3 regions of the Kitasatospora sp. SC0581 genome follow, and region 3 is predicted to be linked to each of the others. Evidence: riboswitches for the same ligand, from Rfam matches in the RefSeq annotation. Region 3 holds a riboswitch; each other region holds the start of a gene.
What was found. Region 3 has a riboswitch for thiamine pyrophosphate ahead of ACLWS4_RS35870 (purine-cytosine permease family protein). Riboswitches for the same ligand answer to the same signal wherever they lie in the genome.
Positions count from the first base shown of each region.

Region 1 (10,375 bases), on a different contig from region 3:
TCCTCCACCATCGCGAAGAACTCGCCCGCCCGGATCTCGGTGATCTCCGCCTTCAACGGGTACCGGTCGCCGGTCTCGTCGACCACCATGGTGCTGTCGTAGCGCCCGCCCTCCTTCGCCTCGATGGTCACGGTGTCCAGCGGCACGTGGGTGCCGACCGGACCCCAGAAGCGGACGAACTGCTCCGGCTCGAAGTACGCCTCGAACGCGGCGGCGGGGGTGCCCGGCAGCTCGCGGGTGATGGTCAGCTCGCCCAGGTTCTCGGTCATCTCGGGATCTCCTCCGTGGTCACGTCTGTCGCTTGCACAGGGGTAGACCGGGACCGCCCCGAGAACTCATCGCTCCCCGCGAAAGTTTTTCCGACGAGTTCTCCGGAGCTCTTCCGACGAGCTCTCCTGAGCCTGACCCGGAGCCGGTTCCCGCTGCCCGCTGCCCGCTGCCCGCGCAGCGCCGACGGCCGTCAGCCGAGCAGGAGTTCCGCCGCCGGGGTGTGGTTCCCGGTCGCGGAGGCGCCGGCCATCGCCGAGGCGGCCGTCGTCGGGTCGGTGCCGGGCGGCACCACCAGCAGCAGGAAGTGGTCCTGGAGGCCCCGGGTGACGCTGATCGTCGCGTCGCTGCCCGGGAACCAGTTGATCCTGATCATCAGGCCGTTCGCCATCACGGACCGGGGCACACCGTCCCACGCCGAGGTGTCGAGGCCGACCCGGAGGATGCGCCCGAAGTGGGCGCCGAGCGCGGTGATCAGGTCCGGCAGTTCGGTGCTGACCTGGTTCGAGCGGGGCCACCAGGCCCCGTCGAAGACACCCTCCCGCGACTGCGTCGGCTCCAGCTCCAGGCGCGGCAGCAGCGGCGCACCGGGCACCGTCCACGGCCCGGTGGGCGAAGGGTTGGGGAGGGGGATCGGCATCATCTGAGGCCGCCCGTCCGGTCCACGCGGGACCCGTCATGACCCAGGGCGACGTCGACGCTGATGCCGGTGTGCGGAATGTCCTCGGCTGCCTCCCACGCTACTCCGCCGCGACCTCCCCCGGGCCGCCCGTCACCCCGCTCTCCGCCCCGTCCCGCGCACCGCACTCCGCGCCGTCCGCCCGGGGAGTAGCCTCGGAGACATCCAGGGCAACCCGCATTCCGGTCCCGTTCCGGCTTCGTTCTGGGTGAAGGACAGCCCGGCAGGCCCCGCTCCGGCGGGCGGCCGGAGACGGGAAGCGGTGAACGCCGTGACCACTCACTCGCCCCAGCCCGCACGACCCTGCCACGGCCTCACGGTCGCCGACGCCATGGACCCCTGCGACTACCAGATAGCCGACGACAGCACCGTCGACCAGGCCGACGACGTCCTCCGCGGCGCCCACCTCGACTACCTGCTCGTCCGCGGCCACGACGGCCGCTGCGAGGGGCTGGTCACCCGCACCGGACTCCATCCGTTCCTCACCCGCTCCTGGTACGCCGAGCGGACCGCGATCAGCTCGACCACCCACCAGCGCGGCCCGTTCGCCTGGCCGACCATGGGCCTGGCCCTGGCCGCGATCGCCATGCGGATCAAGCACCTCGCGGTCTGGCCCGTCGTCGACGAGGACGGCTACATCCTCGGCGCGCTGACCGCGGACCGCGCCGCCGGCCTGCTCGCCCCCGACCTGGTCGTCACCGTGCCCGCGTGACCCCGCCCCGCCGGCTCATGACGGGCCCGGGCCCGGGGCGAGCAGCCGGCGCAGTGCCGTGGGTGTGTGTCCCACGTGCTCGCGGACGACGCGGGTCAGGTGCGCCTGGTCGGCGAAGCCGAGCTGGGCCGCCAGGGCGGCGAGGCCGGGTTCGCCCTCGACGATCCGGTCCATGGCCCGGGTGACGCGTACGCGGTTGCGGTAGCGGGTCAGCGAGACGCCCGTCTCCCTGGAGAACACCCGGCTCAGCCGGTAGGGCGACACCTCCAGCAGCGCGGCCAGCGCGCAGAGCCCACCGGCCTCCGGGGCCTCCTCGATGATCGCCTCGCGCGCCGCCGCGGCCAGCGCCCGGTCGGCCGGCCGGCCTGCCCGCCGGGCGCGGGCGGTCGGCTCACCGGCCGCGGCCGCGACGAGGCGGAGCAGTTCCTCCGCCAGCGCGTAGTCGATGTCGCCGGTGCCCGCGGCGGCGACCAGACGGCGGTGGGCGAGGTCGACGCGCGCGTCGACGTACACCGTCGTCGCGGCGGGCGGGCGCCCGAGGAGGGAGGGCTCGAACCTGACCGACGTGCAGACGTCGCCGCCGGCCGGGTGCGCGAAGCGCTCCTGCTCGCCGGGCGCGCCCAGGTAGGCCGTGGTCGCGTCCAGATCGGTGTCGGTGCCGTCGGCCGACCGCCGGAACCTGCCGCGTCGCACCAGCACCAGGCGGTGGTCGTCGCGGCTCTCCGGCTGCGACCACTGGGTGTGGTCGGAGCGGCACCCCACCACGGTCACGGTGAACTCCGGCCGGGCGGCGAGGGTCGATGCGGACAGCATGCCGCGGACGGTACCCGCCGGGTACGACAGGACGGCCCGCAAGGATCTTCAAGACCTCCGGTGCCGTCACCCCGGATGCTGGGGCCCACGTGACGACAGGAAGGGAGCCGTCCATGGCCGTCCACGCGGAGCTCACCGCGATCACCATCGACTGCGCCGACCCCCGGGCCCTCGCCGGGTTCTACCGCCAGGTCACCGGCTGGGACCTCGGGCAGGCCGACGACGACTTCGTCCAACTCGGCGCGGGGCCGGTCCGGTTGGCCTTCCAGCGGGTCGCCGGCTACCGGGGGCCCGGCTGGCCCGACGCCGCGAAGCACGCCCACCTCGACTTCGCGGTCGCCGATCCCGAGGCCGCGGTGCAGGAGCTGCTCGCGGCGGGGGCGACCAGGCCGGAGTTCCAGCCCGGCGAAGGCGATTGGACCGTTCTCGCCGACCCCGAGGGCCACCTGTTCTGCATCGCTTCGGCCTGACGAGGAGTCGACCACCCATGGCCTCGATCCACAAGGAACTCGTCATCGACGCCCGCCCCGAAGCGGTGTGGTCGGTGCTCAGCGACTACGGCGCGGTGCACGAGCGGCTGGCGCCCGGGTTCGTCACCGACACCGTGCTGAGCTCGGACACGCGCACCGTCACCTTCGCCGACGGCACGATCGTGCTCGAACGGCTCGTCGACCTCGACCACGAGGCGATGCGGGTCGCCTACACGGTCGTCGGCGGCAGCCTCCACCCGTCCCACCACCACGCGTCCATGCAGGCCCTTCCGGAGGCCGGCGGCCGGACGAGGTTCGTGTGGCACACCGACGTCCTGCCCGAGGCCCTGGCCGCACCGATCGCCGAGTCCGTCGAGCACGGTTCGGCGGTGATCCGCCGCACGCTGGAGGCCGCCGCACCGGTCGCCAGCCCCGACGCCGGGAGGTAGCGGAGGACCGCGAAAGCGCCGCCCCGAGCTGATCGGGGCGGCGCTCCGGCGTCCCGGGTCAGTCCACCAGCGGGAGGTAGACCTTGTTGCCCTGGGCCGCGAACTCGGCGGACTTCTCGGCCATGCCGGCCAGCGCCTCGGCGTCGAACTCACTGGAGACGGCGGTGGATCCGTCGCCGTGCTCGTCGCGGATCTTCTGGGAGATCTTCATCGAGCAGAACTTCGGGCCGCACATCGAGCAGAAGTGCGCGGTCTTGGCGGGCTCGGCGGGGAGGGTCTCGTCGTGGAAGTCGCGGGCGGTCTCCGGGTCGAGGGCCAGGTTGAACTGGTCCTCCCAGCGGAACTCGAAGCGGGCGTCGGAGAGGGCGTCGTCCCAGGCCTGGGCGCCGGGGTGGCCCTTGGCCAGGTCGGCGGCGTGGGCGGCGATCTTGTAGGTGATCACGCCGGTCTTGACGTCGTCCCGGTTGGGCAGGCCCAGGTGCTCCTTGGGGGTCACGTAGCAGAGCATCGCGGTGCCCCACCAGGCGATCATCGCGGCGCCGATGCCCGAGGTGATGTGGTCGTAGCCGGGGGCGACGTCCGTGGTCAGCGGGCCGAGGGTGTAGAACGGCGCCTCGTCGCAGATCTCCTTCTGGAGATCCATGTTCTCCCGGATCTTGTTCATCGGGACGTGGCCCGGGCCCTCGATCATCACCTGGACGTCCCGCTCGCGGGCGATCCGGCCGAGCTCGCCGAGGGTCTTCAGCTCGGCGAACTGCGCCTCGTCGTTGGCGTCCGCGATCGAGCCCGGACGCAGGCCGTCACCGAGCGAGAAGGTGACGTCGTAGGAGGCGAGGATGGAGCAGAGCTCCTCGAAGTTGGTGTAGAGGAAGTTCTCCTGGTGGTGGGCCAGGCACCAGGCCGCCATGATCGAGCCGCCGCGCGAGACGATGCCGGTCTTGCGGCGCGCGGTGAGCGGGACGTAGCGCAGCAGCACGCCGGCGTGGACGGTCATGTAGTCGACGCCCTGCTCGCACTGCTCGACGATGGTGTCCCGGTACACCTCCCAACTCAGCTCCTCGGCGCGGCCGTCCACCTTCTCCAGGGCCTGGTACAGCGGCACGGTGCCGATCGGCACGGGGGAGTTGCGCAGGATCCACTCGCGGGTGGTGTGGATGTTGCGGCCGGTGGAGAGGTCCATGACGGTGTCGGCGCCCCAGCGGGTGGCCCAGGTCATCTTCTCCACCTCCTCCTCGATCGAGGAGGTGACGGCCGAGTTGCCGATGTTGGCGTTGATCTTCACCAGGAAGTTGGTGCCGATGACGGCCGGCTCCACCTCGGGGTGGTTCACGTTGACCGGGATGACGGCCCGGCCGCGGGCCACCTCGGCCCGCACGAACTCGGGCGCCAGGCCCTCGCGCAGCGCCACGAACTCCATCTCCGGCGTCACCACGCCCCGCTTGGCGTAGGCGAGTTGGGTGACGGCGGCACCATCGCGGCCGCGCAGCGGACGGCGCGGGCGGCCGGGGAAGACGGCGTCCAGGTTGCGCAGGTTCCCGCCGCGCGGCGAGGTGTGCTTGATCCCGTCGTCCTCGGGGCGCGACTCGCGGCCGTCGTACTCCTCGACGTCGCCGCGCTGGCGGATCCAGGGGTCCCGCAGCGCGGGCAGGCCGCGCCGCACGTCGGGCTCGTACGACGGGTCGGTGTACGGGCCGGAGGTGTCGTACAGCGGGACGGTCCCGCCGTTGGTGAGCCGCACCTCGCGGTACGGGACGCGCAGGTCGGGGCGCGATCCCTCGCGGTAGGCCTTGTGCCAGGCCGGGGTCGGGTAGCCGGTGCGCTCGCTGCTGGGGGCGCTCCGGACAGACTGCGGCTGTGCTTCGAACGTGGTCATCTGACCTCTACTCCCTACGCCGGCATTACCCGGTCAGGTTCCTGCGGTCGACGCAGCCGTCGGTCCGTCCGTCGACGTCCCGGTCAGCGTCCTCTCAGCCCGGTGCTCCGAGCTCCCGCGTCGCAGGCGGTGTTGCCTGCACACGACGCCCAACACCGTAGCGAGCGGATCGCCGCAGGTCCAGAGCGCCTCACGGGCCGGCGGCGGGTCCTCGTCGACGGCACCCCGGTGGCCGAAAGTGTCCGAACGCACCCTCATAATGCTCACGAATGCTCCGCAGGCACTCCACCGGGTCGCGCACGGCCCCTCCGTGCGGGCGACCGGCCCGGGGTGTCGCGGCTCTGACGATTCTTGGGGGAAGTACTCCGTGCGCATCCGTCACGCGGCCGGCCTGAGCGCCGCCGTGGTCTCCGCCGTGGTGGGCCTGCCACTGCCCGCGGTGGCGGCCGAACCGGCCGCAGTCCTGTACGTCGAAGGCTCCAACTCCGCCTGCTCGAACAGCGGTCCGGGCACCCGGGCGGTTCCGTTCTGCACCGTCCAGGCCGCCGCCGACCAGGTGCTGCCGGGCCAGACCGTGGAGGTCGCGTCGGGCACCTACGCCGAGGACCTGACCGTCCGGCGCTCCGGCGAGCCCGGCAGGCCGATCACCTTCCGCGGCGCCGGCCGCCTCGCCCTGAAGAAGACCCTTCCGGTCATCGCCGGTCCGCAGAAGCAGGCGGTGAGGATTTCCGGCCAGCACGACGTCGTCTTCTCCGGCTTCGACGTGACCCACTTCGAACTCGACGGGGTCAGCCGGGTCGAGCTCTCCGGAAACTTGATCGAGCAGCCGAACGGCGACGTCCTCCGGCCGGCCGTCAACGTCACCGGCGCCAGCGACCACGTCCGGGTGGAGCGCTCGATCGTCAGTCTGGCCAGCGGCGGCGTGAAGGTCGGGCCGGGCATCTCCGGGACAGTGATCGCCGGCAACGACTTCAACTCCACGTTCGGGTCGGCCGTGTCGCTGACCGACGCGCCGAACACCGTCATCACCCACAACACGGTGCGGTTCCAGTGGTCGGTGTCGACCGCCTTCGACCTGGCCGGCGCGTCCCACCACGCGACGATCACGAACAACCTCGCCGACATGTCCGTCGTCCGGGTGTCGGCCGGCTCGACCGAGGGCACCGTCCTCGACTACAACACCATCCAGCCCCCCGGGCTCGGCCACATCCCCACCTACGAGTGGGGTGGCACCAAGTACCAGTGGGCCGAGAACCTGAAGGCCGCGACCGGCCAGGGCGGCCACGACCTCAACGTCAGCGTGCAGTTCGACCCCGACCTGTGGGGGTACTCGATGCCGGTGGCCGCCCTCGGCTGGCTGCCCAACGGCGTGATCGACTCCGCCGGCCCCGAGGTGCCCGGCGTCTCGGCCGTCGACCTGCTCGGCCACGGCGCGACGGACCACCCGGACGTCCCCAACACCGGCCCGAACGGCGGTTTCCGCGACCGCGGCGCGTACGAGGTCGTCGGCTCCTTCAAGACCGACCTCAAGGTGACCCCGGAGACCGGCTCCGACCCGCTGGCCGTCACGGTCGACGCCAACCCCGTCGTCCCGTCGCGGATCACCGACTACTCCTACGACTTCGGCGACGGCACCACCGCGTCGGGGCCGAACCGCCCCACCGTGCGTCACGTGTACGCCAAGCCCGGCGACTACCGGGTGCAGCTCACGACCACCGACGAGTTCGGCGCCAGCCGGACGGATGTGCAGTGGAGGAAGGTCGACTACACCCCGGCCGGCTACACCGCGATCGCGCCGACCCGCATCCTGGACTCCCGCCAGCCGGGCGGCCGCTACCCGCGGCTCGGCCCCGGCGAGACCATCGATCTGGACCTGCGCAACCGCGTCTCCGGCTCGGCCGGCACCCTGGTGCCCCCGGGCGCCACGGCCGTCGTGCTCAACCTGACCGCCACCGAGGGCACCGCCGACAGCCACCTGGACGTCTACCCGTCCGCCGCCGCCCGGCCGACCACCTCGAACGTGAACTTCGGCCCCGGCCAGGACGTCGCCAACCTGGTGACCGTGCCGATCGGCCCGGACGGCAGGGTGGTGGTGCGCAACAACGCGGGCTACGTGCACACCGTCGCCGACGTCCTCGGCTACTTCACGGCCGGCAGCCCCGACCGCTTCACCTCCGTCGCCCCGGCCCGGCTGCTCGACACCCGCTCCGACGCCACCCCGCTGACCGGAGGCACCCCCCGACGGCTCCAGGTGGCCGGCGCCGGCGGCGTCCCGGCGGGCGCCACCTCGGCGGTGCTCAACGTGACCGCCACCGAGTCCGCCTCGGCGGGCTTCGTCACCGTCTACCCCGGCGGAACCCAGCGCCCCGCGGCCGGCTCCAACCTCAACACCGCCCCGGGCCGGAACATCCCCAACCAGGTGGTGGTCCCGCTGGGCGCGGACGGCAGCGTCGAGCTCTTCACCAACGCCTCCAGTTCGCACCTCGTGGTCGACGTCTTCGGCTACTACGGCCCGGACGGCAAGGGCCTGTTCACCCCGGTCCCCCCGACCCGTCTGCTCGACTCGCGGGGCAACGTCACCTTCACCCCGTTCTCCACCCAGCAGGTCCGGGGCGTGCCCTCCGGCGCGACCGCCGCGGTGGTCAACCTGACGGCGACCGGCACCACCGGGGCCACCCACCTCACCGCGTGGGCGTCCGGGACGCCCCAGCCCGACACCAGCAACCTGAACGCCAGCCCGGGGCTGGACGTCTCCAACCACACCACCGTCCCGGTCGACGACGGAGGCCGGTTCGACATCGCCAACCACGCCGGCACCACCCAGGTCATCGCCGACCTCTTCGGCTACTACCGCAACCAGTAGCAGCACTCCGGACACCGGAGAACGCCAGAGGCCCGGCTCCCCGTCTCGCGGGGGGCCGGGCCTCAGGGCGGCGGTCGGGGCGGCCGGTCAGCTCTTGGCCGCCTTCTTCACCAGGACCACCACGGCGGCCGCGATACCGACCACCACCAGCAGCTTGATCACGATCGAGAGCAGTGCGCCGACGACGCCGAACACGAAGGCGACGATGTTCCAGGCCAGCACCAGGACCAGCACCGGGATGACGATGTTGCGCACCCAGGAGGGCAGCGACTTCCAGAGCTCAGCCATGTCGGTTCCTCTTCTCCCCTCGGGTCGGCCGCCGTCCGGTGCCGCATCCCGCTTGCTTTCGGTACTTCGATCGTACGGTGGCGCGAGTGCCGGAACGAGGCCCAACGGCCCGGAGAGAACCCCGAGATCCCCCCGATCCCGACCCCCCGGGTGACCCCCGAGAATTCCTCCGACGCGGCACAACCCCCGGCCTTCCGGAACGTCCTACCTAGTGCCGGGACCATGCCCTCCCGGCGCCGTCTACCAGGGGGGAACCCGACCCATGCGGGCCAGCACAGCCATGTCCACCGCCGCTCTCGCGGCGCTCAGCCTCACCGTCGCGGCCCTCGCCGCGGTGCCCGCGACCGCCGCCCCGGCCACCGCCCCGGCGGCCGCCACCGCTGCCGCCGGCACAGCCCCCGGCGCCACCGCACCGGCCGGATTCGTCGGGATGGCCCCGACCCGGATCCTGGACACCCGCGCGGGCAACCCGGCGACCCACAGCGTCTGGCCGGTCCAGGAGGGCGAGTACTACTCGACCCCGATCGCCACGGGCTGCCACAACCACCCCCCGCAGGAGTGCTACGGCGTCATCCCGGCCGATGCCACGGCCGTGGTGGTCAACGTGACCGTGACTGATCCGACCGCCGACAGCTTCGTGACGGTCAGCGGCACCCCCGGCACTCCGGGCACCAAGCCCGCCACCTCCAGCATCAACTTCAGGGCCGGCCAGACCATCTCCAACCTGGTCACGGTCGCGACCGGCCCGGTCAACCGCTTCGTCCCGTGGCTCACCCTGTACAACAACGCGGGCACCGCCCACGTGGTGCTCGACGTGGTCGGCTACTACAACCCCACGGCGACCGACAAGTACGGCCCGCTGACCCCCACCCGGATCGCCGACAGCCGCGACAACGGCACCGCCGGCCGGCTCCGCGGCGACGAGATGCGCTCGTACCTGGTCGCCAGCCCCGAGCTGGGGACCGCGGACGCCACCTCGGTGATCCTCAACGTCACCGCGACGGAGGGCACCTGGGACAGCTTCCTGACCGCGTACCCGACCGGGACGATCCGGCCCACCAACGGCTCGAACGTCAACTTCCCGGCGGGCACGACGGTTTCGAACCGCGTCGTGGTGCCGGTCGGGCCCGACGGGAGGATCAACCTCTACAACCACGCCGGCTGGGTGCACGTCATCGTCGACGTCGTCGGCTACTACGGACCGTCCGGAAAGGGCCTGTTCAGCGCGCTCAAGAACCCGGTGCGGGCCTTGGACACCCGGAACGGCTACTCGGTGGCCACCGGGTCGACCGTGCAGGTCCAGGCCGTCCCCACCGACGGCTCCGTGCCGAACGCCATGGGGGTCGAGACGAACGTGACGGCCACCAACGTCCTCGCGGACGGCCACCTCACCGTCTTCCCCGGGCCCGGCCAGGCGCCGAACACCTCCACCCTCAACGTGAGGGCGGCGCGGGACACCTCCAACTCGGCGACCACCGCGGTGACCCCCGAGGGCAGGTTCTCCGTCTTCAACCACGGGTTCGGACTGGACCTCATCGCCGACGTGAACGGCTACTACGTCACCGGCTGAGCCGGCCACGATCCCGCCCGGCCCGCCGGCCCCGGAGCACCCGGGTCGGCGGGCCGGGCGGGGCCCGGGACGAGCGGCGTCCGGGCACCCCGCCGGGAATTCCGCCGGAGGGGCACAACCCCGGGCGGCCCGATGCGTCCAACCAGTACTGGGAGCAAGCCCGTCCAGCACCGTCGACCCCCGGGGGGATCCGATCATGCGGGCCAGAACAGCCATGTCCCTCGCCGCCCTGGCGGCGCTCGTCCTCACCGCCCCGGCCCTCGCCGCCGTCCCGGCGACCGCCGCACCCGCCGCCTCGCCGGCCACGGCCGCGGCAGCCGGAACCACCACGCCGGCGGGCTTCGTCGGGATCGCCCCGACCCGGGTCCTGGACACCCGCGACTACAACCAG
Region 1 is NZ_JBLRWA010000035.1:47,103-57,477, forward strand. It holds gene ACLWS4_RS32970 (SRPBCC family protein) at 1-269, opposite strand, end outside; gene ACLWS4_RS32975 (DUF5994 family protein) at 461-910, opposite strand; gene ACLWS4_RS32980 (CBS domain-containing protein) at 1,218-1,658, shown strand; gene ACLWS4_RS32985 (helix-turn-helix domain-containing protein) at 1,674-2,471, opposite strand; gene ACLWS4_RS32990 (VOC family protein) at 2,585-2,941, shown strand; gene ACLWS4_RS32995 (SRPBCC family protein) at 2,959-3,390, shown strand; gene thiC (phosphomethylpyrimidine synthase ThiC) at 3,449-5,263, opposite strand; TPP riboswitch at 5,258-5,392, opposite strand; gene ACLWS4_RS33005 (PKD domain-containing protein) at 5,631-8,126, shown strand; gene ACLWS4_RS33010 (DUF5326 family protein) at 8,214-8,414, opposite strand; gene ACLWS4_RS33015 (hypothetical protein) at 8,677-9,984, shown strand; gene ACLWS4_RS33020 (hypothetical protein) at 10,181-10,375, shown strand, end outside.
Region 1: it holds a riboswitch for thiamine pyrophosphate, as region 3 does, so the genes downstream of both, thiC (phosphomethylpyrimidine synthase ThiC) here and ACLWS4_RS35870 (purine-cytosine permease family protein) in region 3, are expected to answer to the same signal.

Region 2 (10,375 bases), on a different contig from region 3:
TGGGTGTCGAGGTAGTCGATGTGGTGCTCCTCGTCGGCCAGGATGTCCTCGAAGATGTTCGCCGAGGTGACGTCGTTCTTGGCCCGCATCACCACGATCCCGCGCTTGAGCCGGTCGATCGCCTCGACCTCGATCTGGCGGTCCGCCTCGAACATCTCCTTGACCGTCTGGCCGATCCGGACGTGGAACAGCCGCTGGTAGTTGGGCAGCCCCTCCAGGAACAGGATCCGGTCGGTGAGCGTCTCGGCGTGCTTCATCTCGTCGAAGGACTCGTGCCGGGTGTACTTGGCGAGCTTCGTCCAGCCGAAGTTCTCCTGCATCTTGGCGTGCAGGAAGTACTGGTTGATCGCGGTCAGCTCGGCGGTGAGCTGCTCGTTGAGGAACTCGATGACCTCGGGATCGCCCTGCATGGTGATGCCTCCTGCACTCGTGCTGCCGTGTGTCCTGCGCTGAGTCCTGCGTGAAGTCCTGCGGTGGGTCCGGTACTGAGTCCTGCGCTGCGCATCCTGGCACCGCTTTGGGAGGAAATTCCAGTAAGTTCACACTCACTAGGACATGTGTCGGAATATCCGATTCATGGTGAAACGTGCTGGTGGGCGGCCGACCGCTGGGCCGTACGGGCAGGGGCGCGGATCCGCGCAAAGGGGCGCGCGCCGAGGCTCGTCCGCCGTCTGTCACCATGGATCCATGGGTCAGTCGAAACACGAACCGCTTCCGCCGTCTGACCCGAGGCTCCCCCCGGGACAGCGCGCGCAGCGCGGCTGGCCCGCCCTGCACTACGGGCCGGTGCCCCGCTTCAAGCCGCTGACCTGGGACCTCCAGGTGTTCGGCGCCACCGCCTCGGCGGAGAAGCACAGCTGGGACTTCGAGGCCTTCGGCGCCCTGCCGCGCAGCACCGTCGTCGGGGACCTGCACTGCGTGACCAAGTTCTCGGTGCTCGGCAACGAGTGGACGGGCGTGTCGGCCGCCGCCGTGCTCGACCTGGTGCCCCCGGCGCCGGGCGTCACCCACGTCATGGTCTGGGCCGAGTACGGCTACAGCGCCAACCTGCGCCTGGCCGACTTCGCCGACCCGCGCACGCTGCTCGCCACCCACCGCAACGGCGAGGCGCTCACCGCCGAACACGGCTTCCCGGTCCGGCTGGTGGTGCCGCGGCTGTACGCCTGGAAGGGCCCCAAGTGGGTGCGCGCGGTCGAGTACATGCGGGCCGACCGGCGCGGCTTCTGGGAGGAGCGCGGCTACCACAACCTCGCCGACCCCTGGGGCGAGCAGCGCTACTCCTACCAGGAGGAGCCCGGCGACGGGCCGCTGCGCTGAGCCCGCCCGGGGCCTAGAACAGCGAGAACTTGACGGTCACCACGCTGCGCTGCGGGCGCCGCTCGCCCGCCGCCGGGCTCTGGCCGGAGGAGGTGACCGCGCCGAACACGTCCCAGCCGCTGGTCTGCATGGTGAAGCCCGCGGCCTGGAGCGCCTTCTGCGCCTCGTCCTTGCCCATCCCGGTGACGTTCGGGACCGGCACCATGCCCTTGCTGACCACCAGCGACACCGCGCTGTTCTCCTGCAGCAGCTGCCCGGCCGCCGGCGAGCTGCTGATCACCGAGCCCTCGGGCACCGTGTCGTCGTAGGTCTCGGTCACGCCGCCCCTGGTCAGCTGGGCGCCGGTCAGGGCCGCGGCGGCGTCGGCGGCGCTCTTCCCGGTGAGGTCCGGCACCGCGATCCGCTTGGGGCCCTTGGAGAGGGTGACGGTGACGCTGTCGCTCTTGCGGGTGCGCGCGCCCACCCCGGGGTCGGTGGCGATCACCTGCCCGGACGGGACGGACTCGCTGAACACCTCGACGAACCTGCCGTGCAGGCCCTCCTTGTCCAGGACCCGCTGCGCCTCCGCCCGGTCCTTGCCGAGCACACCCGGCACCGAGCCGTACAGCCCCTCGGAGATCCCGTAGGTGACGCCGCCGATCGCCAGCACCAGCGCGGCCAGCGCGGCCGTCCAGACCAGCGTCCGGCGGGGGAGGCGGCGCAGCGGGCCCGGCCGGGGCCGGTGCCGGTGCACCGGGGTCGGCTCGTCGTACGGGCGCGGCTCGGCGAGCAGCTCGTCCATCAGCTCCGGCGGCATGTCCAGCACGCTGGTGCGCTCCGTCGGCGGGGCCTCGGCGGGCCGCGGCAGCGGCTGGATCACCGAGGTCGGCTCGCTGGTCGGGTAGCGCGGGCTGGGGCGGGTGGAGGCCGGCGGCTCGGCGTCCAGCGCGGCCGGGGCGAGGGTGCGGCGCACCCGCTGGAGGGCGGCGAGCAGCTCGACCGCGTCGTACGGGCGGGCGCCGGCGGACCGGGCGCAGGCGGCGGCCACTATCGCGTCCAGCTCGGGGCCGACGGCGGGGGCGACCAGCGAGGGGGCCGGGACGTCCTCGTGCAGGTGCTTGTACATCACCTGGACGGGGTTGTCGCCGGTGTGCGGGCGGCGGCCGGTGAGCATCTCGTACAGCAGGATGCCGGACGCGTAGACGTCCACCCGCTGGTCGGTGGGGGCGTCCGGGAGGATCTGCTCGGGGGCCAGGTAGGAGACGGTGCCCATGACGGTGCCGCCGGTCGCGGTGGTGGTCGAGGTGGGCGCGCCGTCGGCGCTGCCGAGCACCCGGACCAGGCCGAAGTCGGCGACCTTGACCAGGCCGCCCTCGGTGATCAGCACGTTCTCGGGCTTGACGTCGCGGTGGACCAGCCCGGCCCGGTGGGCGGCGCCGAGCGCGGCGAGCACCGGCTCCAGCACGTCCAGCGCGGCCCGGACGGACAGCGCGCCGCGGTCGCGCAGCAGGTCGCGCAGGGTGCGGCCGGGCACGTACTCCATGGCGAGGAAGACGTGGCCGCCGTCCGCGCCCTGGTCGAAGACGTTGACCACGTTGGGGTGGGTGAGCCTGGCGACCGCCTTGGCCTCGCGGATGAAGCGGGCGGTGAAGCCCTCGTCACCGGCCAGCGAGGGGTGCATCACCTTGAGCGCGACCACCCGGTCCAGCCGGGTGTCGGTGCCCCGGTAGACGGTGGACATCCCGCCGGTCGCGATCCGCTGCTCGACCCGGTACCGGTTGTCGAGCAGGGCGCCGATCAGGGGGTCGTGCAGTGCCATGTCCACTCGGAGAGTCTAGGGTGCGGGACCGCCCGGTCCCGGCGGACACCGCCTCCGGGACCGGCTTGTGACATGCGCGACGGTTCAGAAAGCCGGGTGCTCGCGGGTGTCCAGGTCGGCCCGGCCGGCCATCGCGGAGGAGGCCTCGGCGTGGAAGCGGCGCGGGATCCGGCCGGCCCGGTGGGCGAGCCGGCCCGCCTCGGCGGCGTGCCGCATCGCCTCGGCCATCAGCACCGGGTCCTGAGCCCTGGTCACCGCGGAGGCGAGCATCACCGCGGCGCAGCCCAGCTCCATCGCCAGCGCCACGTCGGAGGCGGTGCCGGCGCCCGCGTCCAGGATCACCGGGACGCCCGCGCCCTCCACGATCAGCTGGAAGTTGTGCGGGTTGCGGATGCCCAGGCCCGAACCGATCGGCGAGCCCAGCGGCATGATGGCCGCACAGCCGACGTCCTCCAGCTTGCGGGCCAGCACCGGGTCGTCGTTGGTGTACGGCAGGACGGTGAAGCCGTCGTCGACCAGCGTCTCGGCGGCGTCCAGCAGCTCGATCGGGTCGGGCAGCAGGGTGCGCTCGTCGGCGATCACCTCCAGCTTGACCCAGTCGGTGCCGAGCGCCTCGCGGGCCAGCCGGGCGGTCAGCACGGCCTCGCCGGCGGTGAAGCAGCCGGCCGTGTTGGGCAGCACCCGGATGCCGTTGCGGGTCAGCACGTCCAGGACGGAGCCCTGGGTGGTGGCGTCGACCCGGCGCATCGCGACGGTGGTCAGCTCGGTGCCGGAGGCGAGCAGCGCGCGCTCCAGGACCTCCAGGCTGGGGGCGCCGCCGGTGCCCATGATCAGCCGGGAGGAGAAGGCCGTCCCGGCGATGGTCAGCAGATCGTCGGCCATGGTTCAGCCTCCCTGGACGGCGGTGAGGATCTCGATCCGGTCGCCGCTGCCCAGTGCCGTCCCGGGCCACGAACCGCGCGGCACCACGGCCTCGTTGAGCGCGGCGGCGACACCGGTGTTGGCGGCGCTGACGGAGGCCACCAGCTCGGCGAGGGTGGTCGTGGCGGGCACCCGGCGGGGCTCGCCGTTGACGGTCAGGGCGATCTCGGCCGGGGCGACCGGGTTCGGGGCGTCCTCGTGCACGGCGTTCTCGTCTGGGGCGTGCTCGTTCGGGGCGTTCTCGGTCAGGGCGATCTCGGTCATGCGGAGGCCTTCGCGACGGGGGATTCGGAGGAGAACCGGGCGGGGGTGAACGGCCTTGCGAGCTCGGGGACTTCACCGGTGACCAGGTACTCGGAGACCAGGTCGGCGGTCACCGGGGTGAGCAGCACGCCGTTGCGGTAGTGGCCGGTGGAGGCGACCAGCCCGGGCAGCGGGGCCGGGCCCAGCAGCGGGGCGTTGTCCGGCGAGCCGGGGCGCAGCCCGGCCGAGGTCTCGCGCAGCGGGAGTTCGGTGATCCCCGGGACCAACTCGTGGGCGTCCCGCAGGAGTTCGTACACCCCGCCGGCGGTGACGGTGGTGTCGTAGCCCTGCTCCTCGGTGGTCGCGCCGACGACCAGTTCGCCGTTCTCCCGGGGGACCAGGTACATGTGCCGGCCGCGGACCACGGCGCGGACGTTGCGGGAGAGGAACGGCCGGTAGGCCTCCGGCACGTGCAGCCGCAGCACCTGCCCCTTCACCGGGCGGATCGCGGGCAGCACCCCCTCGGGCAGACCGGGCAGCCGGTGGCTGTGCGGGCCGGCGGCGAGCACGACCTGGTCGGCGGTCACCGTCTCGTCGGTGCTCAGCCGGGCGCCGGTCGCGCGGCCGTCCTCGACCAGCAGCTCGACGGCCTCGGCGCGGTGCAGCAGGACGCCCGCGCGCCCGCAGGCGGCGACCAGGGCGGTGAGCAGGCGCCGGGGGTCCACCTGGTGGTCGTCCGCGGCGTGCAGGGCGCCGCGGACGGCGGGGGCCAGCATCGGCTCCAGCCTGCGGGCCTCCCGGCCGGTCAGCCAGGTCGAGTCCAGGCCCAGCCGCTGGTGGAAGGCGTACAGCTCGCGCAGTTCCTCGCGGTCGTCGGAGTCCAGCGCGACGGCGATCGTGCCGCAGCGGCGGTAGCCGGTGTCCAGGCCGCCGCTCGCCTCGGAGAGCTCGGCGGCGAAGGTCTCGTACCGCTCGTTCGAGGCCATCCCGAGGCGCAGCAGCGGCTCCTCGCCGTACTGCAGCTCGGTGACCGGGGCGAGCATCCCGGCCGCGACCCCGGCGGCCCCGCCGCCGTGGGCGGGGTCGACCACGATCACGTTCCGCGCCCCGCGCCGCGCGGTGCGCCAAGCGACGGCGAGGCCGATGACGCCCCCGCCGATCACCAGCACGTCGGCATGGGTGCCTGATGGCAAGCGTGACAAGGCTGCTCTTCTCCCTTCGCCGGTATGACCCGGATCAGGTTCGGACGGTCGCAGGCCGTGTCAGCCCGCCTCTCAGCCCGGTCCGCCGGGCTCCCGTGTGGTCCTCCCACCTTAACGCCGGGGGTCGGCCCGGCCGAAGGCCCGTACGCGGGGCGGACGGCCCGGAGGCCGCCGCGTCGCGCTGAGTACAGTGGCGGGCGTGGCAGAGCTGAGCGGAACGGATCGGGTGGTCGTCGTCGGAGCCGGGCTGGCCGGGGCGCAGTGCGCCCTCAAGCTGCGGCAGGGCGGCCGGCAGGGGCGGATCACGCTGGTCGGCGAGGAGCCGCACGCGCCGTACGACCGGCCGCCGCTCTCCAAGGACGTGCTGCTCGGCAAGGCCGACTCCACCGCCCTGGACATCGACTACGGGCAGCTCGGCATCGAGCTGCTCACCGGCCGCCGCGCCACCGGCCTCACCCCCGGCGTGCTGCACACCGACGGCGGCGACCTCCCGTACGGCTCGCTGGTGATCGCCACCGGCGCCGTGCCGCGCGCCCTGCCCGGCGCCGAGCGGGCGCACCTGCTGCACACCCTGGACGACGCCCTGGCGCTGCGCGCGCTGCTGCGCCCCGGGCTGCGGCTGGTGCTGGTCGGCGCGGGCTGGATCGGCGCCGAGGTGTCCACCGCGGCCCGCGCGGCGGGCTGCGAGGTGACGGTGGTCGAGGCCGGCCCGGCGCCGCTGCCCGGCGCGCTGCCGACGGAGCTCGGCTCGGCGATGGCCGCCTGGTACGCCGAGGCCGGGGTCGAGCTGCGCTGCGGGGTCGGGGTGGCCGCCGTCGAGCCCGGCGCGGTGCTGCTGGCGGACGGCTCGCACCTGCCCGCCGACGAGGTGGTGGTCGGCATCGGGGCCCGCCCCGCGACCGGCTGGCTGGCCGGCTCCGGGGTCGAGCTGGACGCGACCGGCGCCGTCGTCGTGGACGGGCGGCTGCGCACCTCGGTGCCCGGCGTCTTCGCGGCCGGCGACTGCGTCAGCTACCCCTCGGCCCGGGCCGGCGCCCGGCTGGCCGTCCAGCACTGGGACCACGCGCTGCGGTCCGGCGAGGCGGTGGCCGCCGCCGTCCTGGGCGCGGACGCGCCGGCCTACGACCCGGTGCCGTACTTCTGGTCCGAGCAGTTCGGGCGGATGGTCCAGTACGCCGGCCGGCACGCCGAGGGCGACGAGCTGGTCCGGCGCGGCGACCCGCGGGGCGCCGACTGGTCGGTGCTCTGGCTGCGCGACGGCGTGCCGAGCGCGCTGCTGACCGTCGACCGGCCGCGCGACCTGGCCCAGGGGCGGCGGCTGATCGAGCGCGGCACCGCGCTGGACCCGGCCCGGGCGGCCGACCCCGCGGTACCGCTGAAGGCGGCCGTCGCGGGGTAGGCGCGGGGCAGGTCTGGTGCGCGGTGGGCCGCGGAGGTGGCAGTCTGGTGGCGTGAGTGAGATCGAAAGCAAGATTGAATCCCTGGTCACCGACTGGATGTACCTGCCCGACATCTCGGAGCAGTGGGGGGTCCGGGTCACCGAGGTGCGTGACCTGGTCAAGAACGGCGGCCTGATCGCCGTCCGGCGCGGCCCCAACAAGTCGCTGCAGGTCCCGGCCGCGTTCATCGACGGCCCGGGCCTGGTCAAGCACCTGTCCGGCACCCTGACCGTCCTGCGGGACTGCGGGTACAACGACGCGGAGATCCTGGAGTGGCTCTTCACCGAGGACCCGTCGCTGCCCGGCAGCCCGATCCAGGCGCTGCGGGAGAACCGCGGCACCGAGGTGAAGCGCCGCGCCCAGGCGATGCTGATCTGATGGCGGCGGACACGCCGCGCGCCGGGCTCGCCGACGCCCGGCTGTACCTGTGCACCGACGCCCGCCGGGAGCAGGGCGACCTCGCCGAGTTCCTGGACGCGGCGCTGGCGGGCGGGGTGGACATCGTCCAGCTGCGCGACAAGGGCCTGGAGGCCAGGCAGGAGCTGGAGGCCCTGGAGGTCTTCGCCGACGCCTGCCGCCGGCACGGCAAGCTGCTGGCCGTCAACGACCGCGCCGACGTCGCCCACGCGGCCCGGCCGGACGTGCTGCACCTCGGCCAGGACGACCTGCCGGTGCCGGCCGCCCGGGCGATCCTCGGCGAGGACGTGCTGATCGGCCGCTCCTGCCACGCCGAGTCCGAGGTGGACGCGGCGATCGCCGAGCCCGGGGTGGACTACTTCTGCACCGGCCCGGTCTGGCCGACCCCGACCAAGCCGGGCCGCCCGGCCCCGGGCCTCGGCCTGGTCTCGTACGCGGCGAAGCAGGACACCGACCGGCCGTGGTTCGCGATCGGCGGGATCGACCTCGGCAACCTGGACGAGGTGCTCGCCGCCGGTGCCCGCCGGGTCGTCGTGGTGCGGGCCATCACGGCCGCGGCGGACCCCCGGGCGGCCGCCGCCGAGCTGTCCCGCCGGGTGCGCGCCGCGCTCTGAGCGGCGTCCCGGGTCTCGGTGGGACCCCGCAGGACCGGCCCGGGGCCGTCGCCGCCCGTCAGTGCGTTCAGTACTTGCGGACGGTGGCGGCCTCGGCCAGTGCCAGCAGCACCGTACGGGCCCGCTCGTCGGCGAGCGGCGCCGCCTCCAGCGCGGCCAGCGACTGCCGCATCAGCTCCTCGATCCGGCGCTCCACCAGCTCCGGCGCCCCGCTGCGGGCGACCAGCCCGCGCAGCTCGGCGACCTCCGGGGCCGCCAGGTCCGGCGCGCCCAGCCGCTCGTCCAGGTGCCGGGCGTCGGCGGCCGGCAGGCCCCGCATCGCGTGCGCGACCAGCAGGGTGCGCTTGCCCTCGCGCAGGTCGTCCCCGGCCGGCTTGCCGGTGACGGCAGGGTCCCCGAAGACGCCGAGCAGGTCGTCGCGCAGCTGGAAGGCCTCGCCCAGCGGCAGCCCGAACGCCCCGTACGCCTCGACCAGCTCCGGCCCGGCGCCGGCCAGCAGCGCGCCCACCTGGAGCGGCCGCTCGATGGTGTACTTCGCGGACTTGTAGTGCAGGACGGTCTGCGCCCGCTCCAGCGCGCCCTCGTCCGTCGAGTCGCCGGCCACCGGCTCCAGCACGTCCAGGTACTGGCCGAGCATGACCTCGGTGCGCATCAGGTCGAACACCGGCTTGGCGGCGAGCACGGCGGCGGGCTCCAGGCCGGAGCGCAGGAACAGCTCGTCGCACCAGATCAGCAGCAGGTCGCCGAGCAGCACCGCGGCGGAGGCGCCGTACTGCTCGCGGTCGCCGCGCCAGCCGCTGTCGCGGTGCAGCGCCTCGAAGCGGCGGTGGACCGAGGGCAGGCCGCGGCGGGTGTCGCTGCGGTCCATCAGGTCGTCGTGGACGAGGGCGCTGGCCTGGAGCAGCTCCAGGGCGGCGGCCGCGTTGGCGATCGCCTCGCCGGTCGCGCCCGCGGCCGGGCCGCCGGCGCCGCGCCAGCCCCAGTAGCAGAAGCCCGGGCGCAGCCGCTTGCCGCCGTCCAGCAGGAAGTCGCGCAGCGCGTCGGCGGCGGGGGCCAGCTGGGGCGAGATCTTGTCGAGGAGCACGGACTGGCCGTCCATGAACGCGGCGAGCGCCGCGTTGACACGGGTGCGGACGTCCTCCACGTCCATGGGATTGGCCGCACTGCCGGCCGCGTTGCCGGCCGCACTGGTGGCCGCACTGAGGGCCGAACCGGGGCTGGCCGGCCGGGTGCTGGACGAGGTCACGATGGGGCTCCGCTGGTTCTCTGGGGTGCAGCAAGCGTAGCGGTGCGGCCGGGAACGGCTGTGCGAGCGGCTCGGCCCGGGGTGCGGGGGAGGGGCGGCGGAGCCGTTCCGGGGCGAAACGGAACGTCTTCCATCAGTTGTCTCAATAGATGGAATACGGTTGTCCGGCCCCTTCGAACGCCGGATAGCCTGCCAGCATGGCACTCGGAATCGCTTCCACGAGAACGGATCGCGCACTGACGGTGCGCGAACTCCTGGCGGCCGGCAAGCGCTCCTTCTCCTTCGAATTCATGCCGCCCCGCACCGAGGCCGGCGAGCAGAAGCTCTGGGACGCCATCCGCCGGCTCGAACCGCTCGACCCCAACTTCGTCTGCATGACGTACGGCGCCGGCGGCTCCTCGCGCGAGCGCACCGTCAACATGGTCGGCCGGATCGCCACCGAGACCACCCTGACCCCGGTCGCCCACCTCACCGCGGTGGACCACTCGATCGCGGAGCTGCGCAACATCATCGGCCAGTACGCCGACCAGGGCGTGCGCAACGTCCTCGCGGTCCGGGGCGACCCGCCCGGCGACCCGATGGGCGAGTGGGTCAAGCACCCCGAGGGCGTCACCTACGCGTACGAGCTGGTGGAGCTGATCAAGGGGATCGGCGACTTCTGCGTCGGCGTCGCGGCCTCCCCGAACATGCACCCGCGCTCGACCGACTGGGACGAGGACATCCGGCACTTCGTGGCGAAGATCCGCTCCGGGGCCGACTACGCGATCACCCAGATGTTCTTCGAGGTGGACGACTACCTGCGGCTGCGCGACCGGGTGGCGGCCGCCGGCTGCGAGACGCCGATCATCCCGGAGATCATGCCGGTCACCAACGCCAAGCAGCTGGAGCGCTTCCCGCAGCTCAGCGGCTCGGCCTTCCCCGTCGACCTGGAGGCCCGCCTGCGGGCGGCCATCGACGACCCGGCGGCGCTGCGGGCCATCGGCATGGAGCACGCCACCGCGATGGCCGAGCGCCTGCTCGCCGAGGGCGCGCCGGGTCTGCACTTCATCACGCTGAACCACTCGACGGCGACGCTGGAGATCTACCAGAACCTGGGGCTGCACCAGCGCTGAGCGGGCGCCGCGGGGGCCTGCTCCCGCCGCGCCGACGCCGGGTGTTCACGAGCCCGTCACCGTACC
Region 2 is NZ_JBLRWA010000002.1:392,851-403,225, forward strand. It holds gene bfr (bacterioferritin) at 1-410, opposite strand, end outside; gene ACLWS4_RS04895 (molybdopterin-dependent oxidoreductase) at 688-1,317, shown strand; gene pknB (Stk1 family PASTA domain-containing Ser/Thr kinase) at 1,331-3,115, opposite strand; gene ACLWS4_RS04905 (thiazole synthase) at 3,200-3,997, opposite strand; gene thiS (sulfur carrier protein ThiS) at 4,001-4,300, opposite strand; gene thiO (glycine oxidase ThiO) at 4,297-5,472, opposite strand; TPP riboswitch at 5,476-5,588, opposite strand; gene ACLWS4_RS04920 (NAD(P)/FAD-dependent oxidoreductase) at 5,672-6,880, shown strand; gene ACLWS4_RS04925 (Rv2175c family DNA-binding protein) at 6,933-7,298, shown strand; gene thiE (thiamine phosphate synthase) at 7,298-7,951, shown strand; gene ACLWS4_RS04935 (polyprenyl synthetase family protein) at 8,019-9,197, opposite strand; gene metF (methylenetetrahydrofolate reductase [NAD(P)H]) at 9,395-10,309, shown strand.
Region 2: it holds a riboswitch for thiamine pyrophosphate, as region 3 does, so the genes downstream of both, thiO (glycine oxidase ThiO) here and ACLWS4_RS35870 (purine-cytosine permease family protein) in region 3, are expected to answer to the same signal.

Region 3 (10,375 bases):
GGCACAGCTCGGCGAACAGCGGCCCGATCACCGGCCCGATGTCCTCCGGCTCGTAACTCGCGGCCACACCGGTCAGTTGGGCCACCCGGACGGACGGCACCGGCTTCACCACGACATCCCGCACGGACATGGTCCCCTCGCTCTCGATCGTCCGGAGCCTCGCTTCCACCCGGGCCAGCCGCAGCTCGTCGGCCGCGATCGCCGCGGCGAGCTGGGCCCGCCGCAACCGCAGCATCCCGCGCAGCTCGGCCGCGTCCACCCGCTCGTCCAGGACGGCCCGCACCTGCTGCAGGGTGAAGCCGAGCTCCTTGAGCGCGATCACCCGGTTGAGCCGGGCCAGTTGGGACGCCTCGTAGAAGCGGTAGCCGCTGACCGGGTCCACCCGGGCGGGCCGCAGCAGCCCGATCGCGTCGTAGTGGCGCAGCATCCGCACCGACACCCGGCCGTGGCTGGCGAAGTCTCCGATGTTCAACATGGTGCGACCACTCCACCCCCTGCCACCGTGTCAGGGTCAACCCCCGCCCCGCCCTCGCCCGTGGCCGTTCCACGGCAGTTCCCCACCTGGCCCACAGCCGGCGCCCGCACCCGCCCGGAAAACACCGAGGGCGGGTGCCGAGTGGTCTCGGCACCCGCCCTGAGCAGGTGGTTCTCCTACCGGCGGAGAGCGTGGGATTCGAACCCACGGTACGGGGTCACCGCACGACAGTTTTCAAGACTGTTCCCTTAGGCCGCTCGGGCAGCTCTCCAGGCGGAGGTCAGCCTAACGGGTCCGGCGGGGTTCGGTGCACACGTTTCGGTGCGGGCGGGGGTTACGGCTGGTCGCCCTCGCGCTGGCCGAGAGTGACCTTGGTGGTGAGGGTCTGGCCGTTGCGGGTGTACTCGACGTCGACGGTCTCGCCGGGCTTGTGCGTCCAGATCCGACTGACCAGGGCGGGGCCGTTGTCGATCGGGACGCCGCCGAGCTTGGTGATGACGTCGCCCGGCTTGAGGCCGGCCTTGTCGGCCGCGCCGCCGGGGGTGACGGCGGGCTGGCCCTGGATGTCCTTGGTCTGGATCTGCGCGCCGTCGCCCTTGTAGTCGTCGTTGCGCAGCACGTCGAGCTTGGCGTAGACCGGCTTGCCGGTCTTGATCAGGGTGTCCGCGACCCACTTGGCCTGGTTGATCGGGATGGCGAAGCCCAGGCCGATGCTGCCGGCCCGGCCGTTGGCGGAGGCGTTGGACTGGATCGCCGAGTTGATGCCGATCACCGCGCCGCCGGAGTCGAGCAGCGGGCCGCCGGAGTTGCCGGGGTTGATGGAGGCGTCGGTCTGCAGGGCGTTCATGTACGAGGCCTGCGAGCCGGTGTCGTCGCCGGAGGCCACCGGGCGGTCCTTGGCGCTGATGATGCCGCTGGTGACGGTGGACTCCAGGCCGTACGGCGCACCGATCGCGACGGTGGCGTCGCCGACGTTGACCTTGTCGGAGTCGGCCAGCGGCAGCGGGGCCAGCTTGCTCTTGGGCGGGTTGTCGATCTTGACCACGGCGACGTCGTAGCCCTCGGCGTGGCCGAGCACCGAGGCGCTGTAGGAGCTGCCGTCGGCGAACTTGACGGTCAGTTTGCCGCCGCTGAGGGTCGGCGCGACGACGTGGTTGTTGGTGAGGATGTGGCCCTCGGTGTCGAAGACGAAGCCGGTGCCGGTGCCCGACTCGCCGTTGCCCTGCGCCTTGATGGTGACGACGCTGGGCAGCGCCTTCTGCGCGATGGCGGCGATCGAGCCGGGGACGGGCTCGTTCTTCTGGGTGTCGCTGGCCTGGACGGTGGTGCTGCGGTGGTCGTTCGCGGAGCTCCTGCGGTCGGAACTGTCGGAGACGGACACGCCGAGCGCGCCGCCGGCCACACCGGCGACCAGCGCGACGGCCGCGATCAGGGCGACCAGGCCGCCGCGCTTCTTGCGCGGGCCGCCGGGGCCGCCGGGGTACTCCGCCGGGTAGCCGAGCGGGCCGGCCGGGCCGCCGGGGTAGCCGGCGCCGCCGGAGGTGGAGTCGTAGGTGGGGCCCCAGCCGCCGAGCGGCTGGCCGGCCCCGAAGGGGTGGTGGCCGTGCGCGGCGGGGGCGGCGGGCGCGGCCGGAGCGGCGCCGTACCCCTCGTGCGCGCCGGCGGCGGGGACGCCGTGGGTCGGGGTGGCGTACGGGTTGCCGGCCGGCGGCAGGGCCGGGGCGGCGGGTGCGGCGGCCACCGGGGCGGGCGGAACGGGCGGCAGGACCGGCGGCGGCGCGTCGATGTAGCCGGTGGCCGGGTCGACGGCCGGCTCCTCGACGGCGAGTACGGCGGGTGCCACGGGCTCGGCGGGTGCCTCCGGTGCGGGCACCTTGGTGAAGGCGACGGTGGGCTTGTGCCCACCCCCGGCCGGGACCTCCTCGGCCGGAACGGCGTCGGCGGACGGCGCCGCCTCGGCGGCGGCGGCCTCGACCGCGCCCACCTCCGGCTCGGGCACCCGCCGGAACGCCATGGTCGGGTTGTGCCCGCCCTGAGCGGGGCCCGCGGCAGCGGACTCGGCCGCCCCCGGCCCGGCGGGCTGCTCCCCCTGCGGCCCGGTGGGCCCAACCTCGCGCTCGGTGCTCACGGACGACCTCCATAGCTGGCAGAACCAAGGACCATAGTTTTTCGCACTGTCGATTCGTTTGCCGTAAGGACCCCTCTGAAGAACTCATAAGAATCCTTAGCCGGCACCGACACCGGCACTGGCGTCAGCACCCGCAGCGGCACCGACACCGGCTCCGGCACCCCTACCGACGGCCGGGGCTCCCCTCCCCGTCGGGCGTCCGCGATGCGGACCGCCCCGCCCTCGGCCTTGGGCGTCGGCACCCGCGCCGGTTAGCCTGGCGCTCCAAACTGACACGCGGGAGCTTGGACCCACCAGGCTGAGAGTGCGCATGTCGACCGTACGCCACACGAGTGACGGACGTTCGAGGGGGCGCTGACCGCCGGAACCTGTCCGGGTAATGCCGGCGTAGGGAGTATCGGCCATGCCGCCTGCTTCGCCATCCTCTTCTTCGGGTACGAACGCCTCCGACTCCGGCGCGAACGCCCCCGCGCCGGGCGCGACCGCCCTCCTGGAACGCGCCGAGCACGTCGAAGCGCCCCTGGTCCTGGACACCGAACCGCCGCGCACGCTGCGCTTCCGGGACCACTTCGCGCTCTGGATGAACCTGGGCGTCAGCCTGATCGGCTTCTCCACCGCCGCCACCGTGCTCGGCGCCCCCGGCAGCGAGCTGTCGCTGGCCGCCGCGGTGACCGCGATCACGATCGGTACGGCGGTCGGCACCGCGATGCTCGCCGTGGCCGCGCTGATCGGCGCCCGCACCGGCGCCCCCGCGATGGCGAACCTGCGCGGGCTGTTCGGCACCCGGCTGTCGTACCTGCCGACGGTGCTGAACATCGTGCAGTGCATCGGCTGGGGCGTCTTCGAGCTGCTGACCATCTCGGCGGGCGCGCAGACCGTCGCGCACACCACCGGCTACCGCTGGCTGTTCGTCCTGCTCGCGGGCGCGCTGACCACCGCGCTGACCATCTGGCCGCTGGGCTCGATCGCGGTGCTGCGCCGCTTCGTGGCCGGGGCGGTCGCGGTGGCGATGGTGTACTTCACCGTCCAGTTGGGCCGCCAGGGCGTGCCGGACCCGGGCGCGGGCAACTGGCACGGCTTCCTCGGCGCCACCGACGCGATGATCGCGGTGTCGGTCTCCTTCGTGCCGCTGGCCGCCGACTACACCCGGCACTCGCGCACCCCGCGCTCGGCGTTCTGGGGCAGCTTCTCCGGCTACACGGTCGCCCAGGTCTGGTGCTACGTGCTCGGCCTGATGGCGCTGCTGCAGTCGGACGGCGACCCGAACCGGATCTTCGACTCCTTCCTCGGGGTCTGGGCCGGCTGGCTGTTCCTGCTGGTGCTGGTGCTGCGCGAGACGGACCAGTCCTTCGCCAACGTGTACTCGACCGCGATGTCGGTGCAGAACCTGCTGCCGAAGGTGGACCGCCGGGTGCTCTCCGGCGCGATCGGCGTGCTGATCACCGTGCTGGCGCTGCAGATCGACGAGTTCACCGACACCTACTACGGCTTCCTCGGCCTGATCGGCTCGGTGTTCGTGCCGCTGCTGGCGGTGCTCGTGGTGGACTACTTCCTCGGCGCCGGCCGGCGCGGCTGGAACCTCTCCGCCGACGCGCCGTCCCGCTGGCTGATGCTGCTGCCGTGGGCCCTGGGCTTCGCGGTCTACCAGTTCATCGCGCCGACCAAGGTCGCGGGCTGGTGGACGGACTTCTGGACCTCCGCCCAGGAGGCGCTGCACTTCACCCCGCAGGAGTGGACCTCGGCCTCGCTGTTCGCCTTCCTGGTACCGGCCCTGGCCACCTGGGCGCTCACCCCGCTCGGCCGCCGCGCCGTCCGGGGCTGACGGAGCGGAGGGAGCGGGGGCCCGAGCGGGCCCCGCAGGTGCGCAGACGGCCCCACAGGTTGGGGCCGTCTTTGTCCGCGCTTCACCTCCGCCGCCTATCGTTGGGCCTGTGACCAGCCCAGACCTGTCCTCGGCGGCGGCGCGCACCGTGCCGCCCGTCCAGGTGATCGCCCACCGCGGTTCCTCCCACGCCCTGCCCGAGCACACCCTCGCGGCCTACCGGCGCGCGCTCGACGAGGGCGCGGACGCGCTGGAGTGCGACGTCCGGGTCACCGCCGACGGCGCGCTGGTCTGCGTGCACGACCGCCGGATCGGCCGGGTCTCCAACGGCCGGGGCACCGTTTCGGCCATGACCCTCGCCGAGCTGGAGGCGTACGACTTCGGCGCCTGGAAGACCGGCCGCCCCAGCACCGACCCGGAGCTGCGCGGCGTGCTGCGGCTGGAGCGGCTGCTGGAGCTGGTGGTGGAGTGCGGCCGCCCGGTGGACCTGGCGATCGAGACCAAGCACCCGGTGCGCTTCCGCGGCCGGGTGGAGGCCGAGCTGCTGCGGACCCTGGAGCGGTTCAAGATCGGCGCCGTCCGGGAGGGCGACCGCCCGTCCGCCCGGATCATGAGCTTCTCCTCGGTCGCGCTGAACCGGGTGGCCGCCGCCGCGCCGCGGTACCGGCGGGTCTTCCTGTTCGAGCGGACCCTGCCGCTGCTCGGCCGGCTGCGCGAGGGCTCGCCGCTGCCGGGCGGGGCGCGGATCGCCGGCCCGGGCATCGAGCTGGTGCGGGCCCGCCCGCAGCTGGTGACCCGGCTGCGCGAGCTCGGCCACGAGGTGCACGTGTGGACGGTGGACGAGCCGGCCGACGTCGAGCTCTGCCTGGAGCTCGGGGTGTCCGCGATCATCACCAACCGGCCCGCGGAGGTACTGGCGCAACTCGGCCGGTGATCCGTCGGCGCACCGAAGGCCGTACTCCTCCGAACCCCTCCGATCCGATCACTCTGGTCGGCAGTCAAACCTTCCTCGCGCGAAATTGCCGGAATTCTTGCATCCGGGCGACGGAGGGTGAGCGCGGAATGACCTGATGTCGACCGTCGGTCGCCGCACTCGAAATGGGCTCGCGGGATCGTCCGGTGCTCGTTTCCGACGCATTACCAAGGGGCATCTCTCCCTCGGCATACGCTGAAGGAGGTCCGGGGGTGGCGTTGATGGTGGCGCGTGAAGTGCCGACTTCATCGACCATGGCAGTGCCGCACGGCCCAGCGAGTGTCGGGGTCGCACGGCGCCGACTGCGTCGAGATCTGGGTGACCGGCAGGTACCCGAACCGGTCATCGATGATGCTGTTCTGATCCTTTCCGAGCTGTTGAGCAACGCCTGTCGGTACGCCCGTCCGCTCGGCCCGCTGCCGGCCCTGGGCCGCAGCGCCCGGGCCGAGGTGCTCGGGCAGGTGCTGGTCGGCGTCCCCTCCGGGGCGAACGCCGCGCAGGGCGCCCGGGAGCCCGCCGAGGGTCCGGCCGAGCCGGCCGGCGGGGTGCTGGTCCGCTGGCAGATGCACGCCGACGGGGTGCTCACCCTGGAGGTCACGGACGGCGGGGCGGCCACCCGGCCGCTGCCCGCGAGTCCCTCGCTGACCTCGCGCGGCGGCCGCGGCCTGAGCATCGTCGACCAGCTGGCCAGCGACTGGGGCGTGCGCGACGCCCCCGGCGAGGTCACGGTCTGGGCGGCGCTGCCCGCCCGGGCCCGGCACGCCCGGCGCACCGGGGGCGATGCCCGTAGCGCGTGAGCCGGGCTCGGGGAATGTGTCGTTAGGCTTCCCGGGACACAGGACCACCGTTCCCGGGAGAGCCGCAGCATGGGCAAGAAGGCCGCCAAGAAGGCGCCGCAGCGCCAGTCCACCACCGCCGTCACGGGCGAGATCCCCGTGGTCGGGGCCCGCGAGGACTGCCCCTGCGGCTCGGGCCGCCGGTACAAGGCGTGTCACGGCCGGGAGGCCTCGCACGCGGTGCAGGAGCTGGTGCACCGCCCGTTCGAGGGCCTGCCGGGCGAGGCCGACTGGGTGGCCCTGCGCGAGCTGGTGCCCGCCGCCACGGTGCCGCTGACGCTGGCCGCCGGCGTGGCCGACGGCGCGACCGGTGACGTCCCGTCGGTGACCCTGGCCACCGTGCTGCCGCTGGCCTGGCCGGCCCTGCGCCGCCAGGACGGCTCGATCCTGCTCGGCCTGCAGACCCAGTCCGCCTCCGGCGACCTCAGCCGCGACCTCGCGGACGCCCTGGAGCTGGCCCTGGCCACCGAGCCGGGCAGCCCGGTGCCGGCCCGCCGGACCGTCCCGGGCGGGCGCCGCCTGCAGGACCTGCTGGACACCACCGCCGCGTTCACGCCCGCCGTGCACACCGGCTTCGAGTTCTGGCTGGAGGACGCCGAGGCCGCCACCGGCGAGGTCGCCGCCTCCCTGGAGCGCGCCAACGCCTCGGCCATCCCGACCGAGAAGCTCGCGAGCGTGGACTCCGCGTACTGGTGCGGCACCCCGGACAAGAACCACCTGCGCTGGGTGATGACCGTGCCCGAGGAGAAGCTGCTGGACGCGCTGGCCCGGCTGAACACGGCCGGCGAGGCCTCGCTCGGCCCGGACACCCGCCTGGTCGGCTCCTTCCGCGCGCACGGCCTGACCGTCCCGGTGTGGGACCTCCCGCTCGCGATGACCGCCGCCGACTGCGAGAAGCCGGCCGCCGAGTTCGCCGAGCGGCTCGCCGCGGTGCTCGCCGACGCGGCCCCGCTGACCGCCGAGGAGCGGCGCACCCGCGCGAACCTGGTGAACCGTCAGGTCACCTTGAACTAAAGGGCGCAGGATCCGCGTGATACGCGTCACATTGTCGCGGTGAACGCGCAATTTCCGGGCGTGGAGGGCGTCTTGGAAATTGGCGCGGGCGCGGATCCTTGTTACTGTCTAAAGAGTCCGGCCGCTGGTGCATCCCCCGTCGCCAGCGGCCGGATCTTTTCTTTTTCCGGAGTGCCCCGCTCGGAGCCCCCGGACGGGCCCGGGCCGAGACCCGGGAGAAGCCCGGATCCGGGCCCGGCGGACGGTGTCGACAGCCCGTCCCGCTCCGGTGGCCCTCAGTAGGCCGAACGCCCGCTGTCCAGCCGGACCGTCGCCTCCACCAACTCCCCCAGCAGCGGCCCGACCTGCGGCAGCCAGACCCCGCCGCCGACGCCCGGTCGCGGCGCGAGCACCCAGCGCACCCTCCCCCAGCCTCCGGCCGAGGGGACCCCGACGGCCGCGCCGCCGGGCGGCAGCGGCAGGAAGCCGCCCGCCCCGTGGTAGCGCAACGAGCCCGGCACCCAAGGGAGTTGGGCGAGCATCTCGCCGAGCACGTCCAGCGAGTACGGGGCCACCAGCAGCGCGTAGCGGCCCGGCATCGCCAGCACCGGGCCGAGCGGCAGCCGCAGCGCGCCCAGGTAGACCAGCGCCCGGGCGCCAGCCGCCGCGGGCAGGCTGACCGCCGAGACCGTGGAGCCGGTGGCGGCCAGCACCGGCGCGTCCGGGCTCTGTCGCTCCCACCACCAGCGCACCATCCGGGCGTCCGTGGTGGCGGCCAGCAGCGAGGGGTCGTGCGGGTGCGCGCCGGGGACGGTGCAGTCCAGGTCGCCGCAGGAGCAGCGGCCGTCGCGCAGCACGGCGCCCGGCACCACGGGCCAACGGTGGTCGACGGCGGCCGTCAGGGCCGCGGCCAGCCGGGCGGAACGATCCTCCGACCGGTCTTTCGGGTTCTCACGCATGGCGCTCGTTCCTTTCCCTGACCGCTCGGTTCGCTCCGCTCCGCCGGCGTCCGTCGGGATCCTCCGCGCGGACCCGCCGCGGCACGGACCCGGGCGGCGCGGCGCGGGGCGGGCGGCAGGGCGGACGGCGCGGCACGACGTGGAGCAGGTGTGGAGTACGACGTGAAAGGGCCGCGCAGGGCACAGCCCTTGGAACGAGAATCCCGTACGCGACCGGATGGACGCCGCCCGGGCGCGCTTGGTTCCACCGTACGAGTGAGAGAGTTCCGGCCAACCCGGCTCACGGGCGGCACGGACATACGATCCGGACGGCCGCCCGGGCCGTCCTCCCCGTTCTGCCCGCTCGCGGCCCGCTCCATGCCTCCGGGCCGAGTGGCGCGCGCACCAACCCCGCGCGCCCCCCGACCGGGTCGCGATCGATGTGGAACGGGCCACCGCGTCGTCCTGGATCTGGACATGCCCCGAATGGCCTGTGTAGAAGTGGTGGCATTGCTGTCGATCAATGACGAGTAGTAGCGAATCGAGGCGAAACACGCCCTTTGGCCGTGCTCGCTCCACATTGGCCGTACCTGGGGGTTTCGCATGGCACGTAGCACCGCGTCAGGAGTGACGGCATGAACGAGTCCCACCCGTCGACGGCCCTCCCGACGACGACCGCCGAGCCTGGCGAACCCGGCTGCGCGGGCGGGCTCACCGTCCTCGACCTGCCGGACCTCCCCGGCCCCGTCAACGCCCCGGACGGCACGGCGGACGGCCGCACGGCGCCCTCCGCCGCGCTGCAGGACCGTTTGGCCGGACGCCTGTCCGATATCACCAGCCTGCACGAGCACACCGAACGGCTCGCCCGCGCCCGCGGCCTGGCCGCCACCCTGGACACCGTCCTCGCCTCCGGCGCCGCCCTGCTCGGCGCCCGGCGCGGCATGCTGGTCACCCGGCGGCCCGGCGGCGGACCCGGACAGCCGGTCGGCCACGGCCTCGACCGCGCCAGCCTCGGCGCCCTGGAGACCGTCCCGACCGAGCAGAGCCTGCTGGCCCGGCTGCTGCGCGAACGGGACCGGCCCGCCCAGCTGCACTCCCACGACCTCGCCGAGGACCCGGCCACCGGCGCCCGGCTGCGCGAACTCGCCGTCCACCTCGGCCTCGGCGGCGCCTACGGCCTGCCGCTCGCCACCGAGGAGGACGGCCCGCTCGCCGCCGCCCTCTGGTTCTACGACGAGCCCGCCGAACCGACCGACTGCCAGCGCGAACTGGCCCGCCACTACTGCGAGATCGCCGCCCCGCTGCTCGCCAAGCAGCTGGAGGCGGACCGGATCTCGCGCACCACCGAGGCGCTGCGCCGCGGCCTGCTGCCGGACCGGCTCCCCCGGGCCGCCGGGCTGCGGCTGGCCGCCCGGCTCGTCCCCGCCGGGCTGGAGCGCTCCACCGGCAGCGACTGGTACGACGCGATCCCGCTGCCCGACGGCACCATCGGCCTCACCGTCGGCTCCGTCTCCGGCGACGGCCCCGGCGCGGGCCCCGGCTCCGCCCCCGGCGCGGCCGCCGCGATGGGCCGGGTCCGGGCCGCGCTGCGGGCGTACGCGGTGCTGGAGGGCGAGGACCCGGTCTCCGTCCTGGGGGACCTGGAGCTGCTGCTCAAGACCACCGAGCCGACCCGCACCGCCACCGCCGTCTACGCCTGGATCGAGCCCGAGGAGCGCCGGATCACCCTGGCCGGCGCCGGGCACTGCCCGCCCGTCCTGGTCGGCCGGCACGGCGCCGAGTTCGTGGAGACCTCGCTCTCCGCCCCGCTCGGCATGCTGGCCTGCTGGGAGGCCCCCGGGGTGGAGTTCGTCGCCGAGCGCGGCGACACCCTGCTGCTCTACACCGAGGGCCTGGCCCGCCGCTGCGGCCCGACCCTGCACGCCGGGCAGGCCAACCTGCGCCGGGCCGCCGCCGACGCCCCGCGCGACGTGCGGATCGACCCGGACCGGCTCTGCGCCCACCTGCTGGCCGTCTGCCCGGACCCGGACGCCGGGGGCACGGCCACCGACGACCTGATGCTGCTGGCGGCCCGCTTCGAGTGACGGTTCGGGCCCGGAACGAACGGGCGGCCGGGCGTCCGTACCATGGACGGACGCACGGCCGCCCGCGCGTGTCGCGATCCGACACCTCCCCCAGGGGCGGCGGTACCACCCCCCAAGGAGGCGTTG
Region 3 is NZ_JBLRWA010000046.1:9,399-19,773, forward strand. It holds gene ACLWS4_RS35855 (MerR family transcriptional regulator) at 1-475, opposite strand, end outside; tRNA gene ACLWS4_RS35860 (tRNA-Ser) at 659-746, opposite strand; gene ACLWS4_RS35865 (S1C family serine protease) at 810-2,603, opposite strand; TPP riboswitch at 2,870-3,014, shown strand; gene ACLWS4_RS35870 (purine-cytosine permease family protein) at 3,007-4,425, shown strand; gene ACLWS4_RS35875 (glycerophosphodiester phosphodiesterase) at 4,535-5,359, shown strand; gene ACLWS4_RS35880 (ATP-binding protein) at 5,776-6,195, shown strand; gene ACLWS4_RS35885 (DUF5926 family protein) at 6,265-7,248, shown strand; gene ACLWS4_RS35890 (bifunctional DNA primase/polymerase) at 7,524-8,186, opposite strand; gene ACLWS4_RS35895 (PP2C family protein-serine/threonine phosphatase) at 8,801-10,249, shown strand.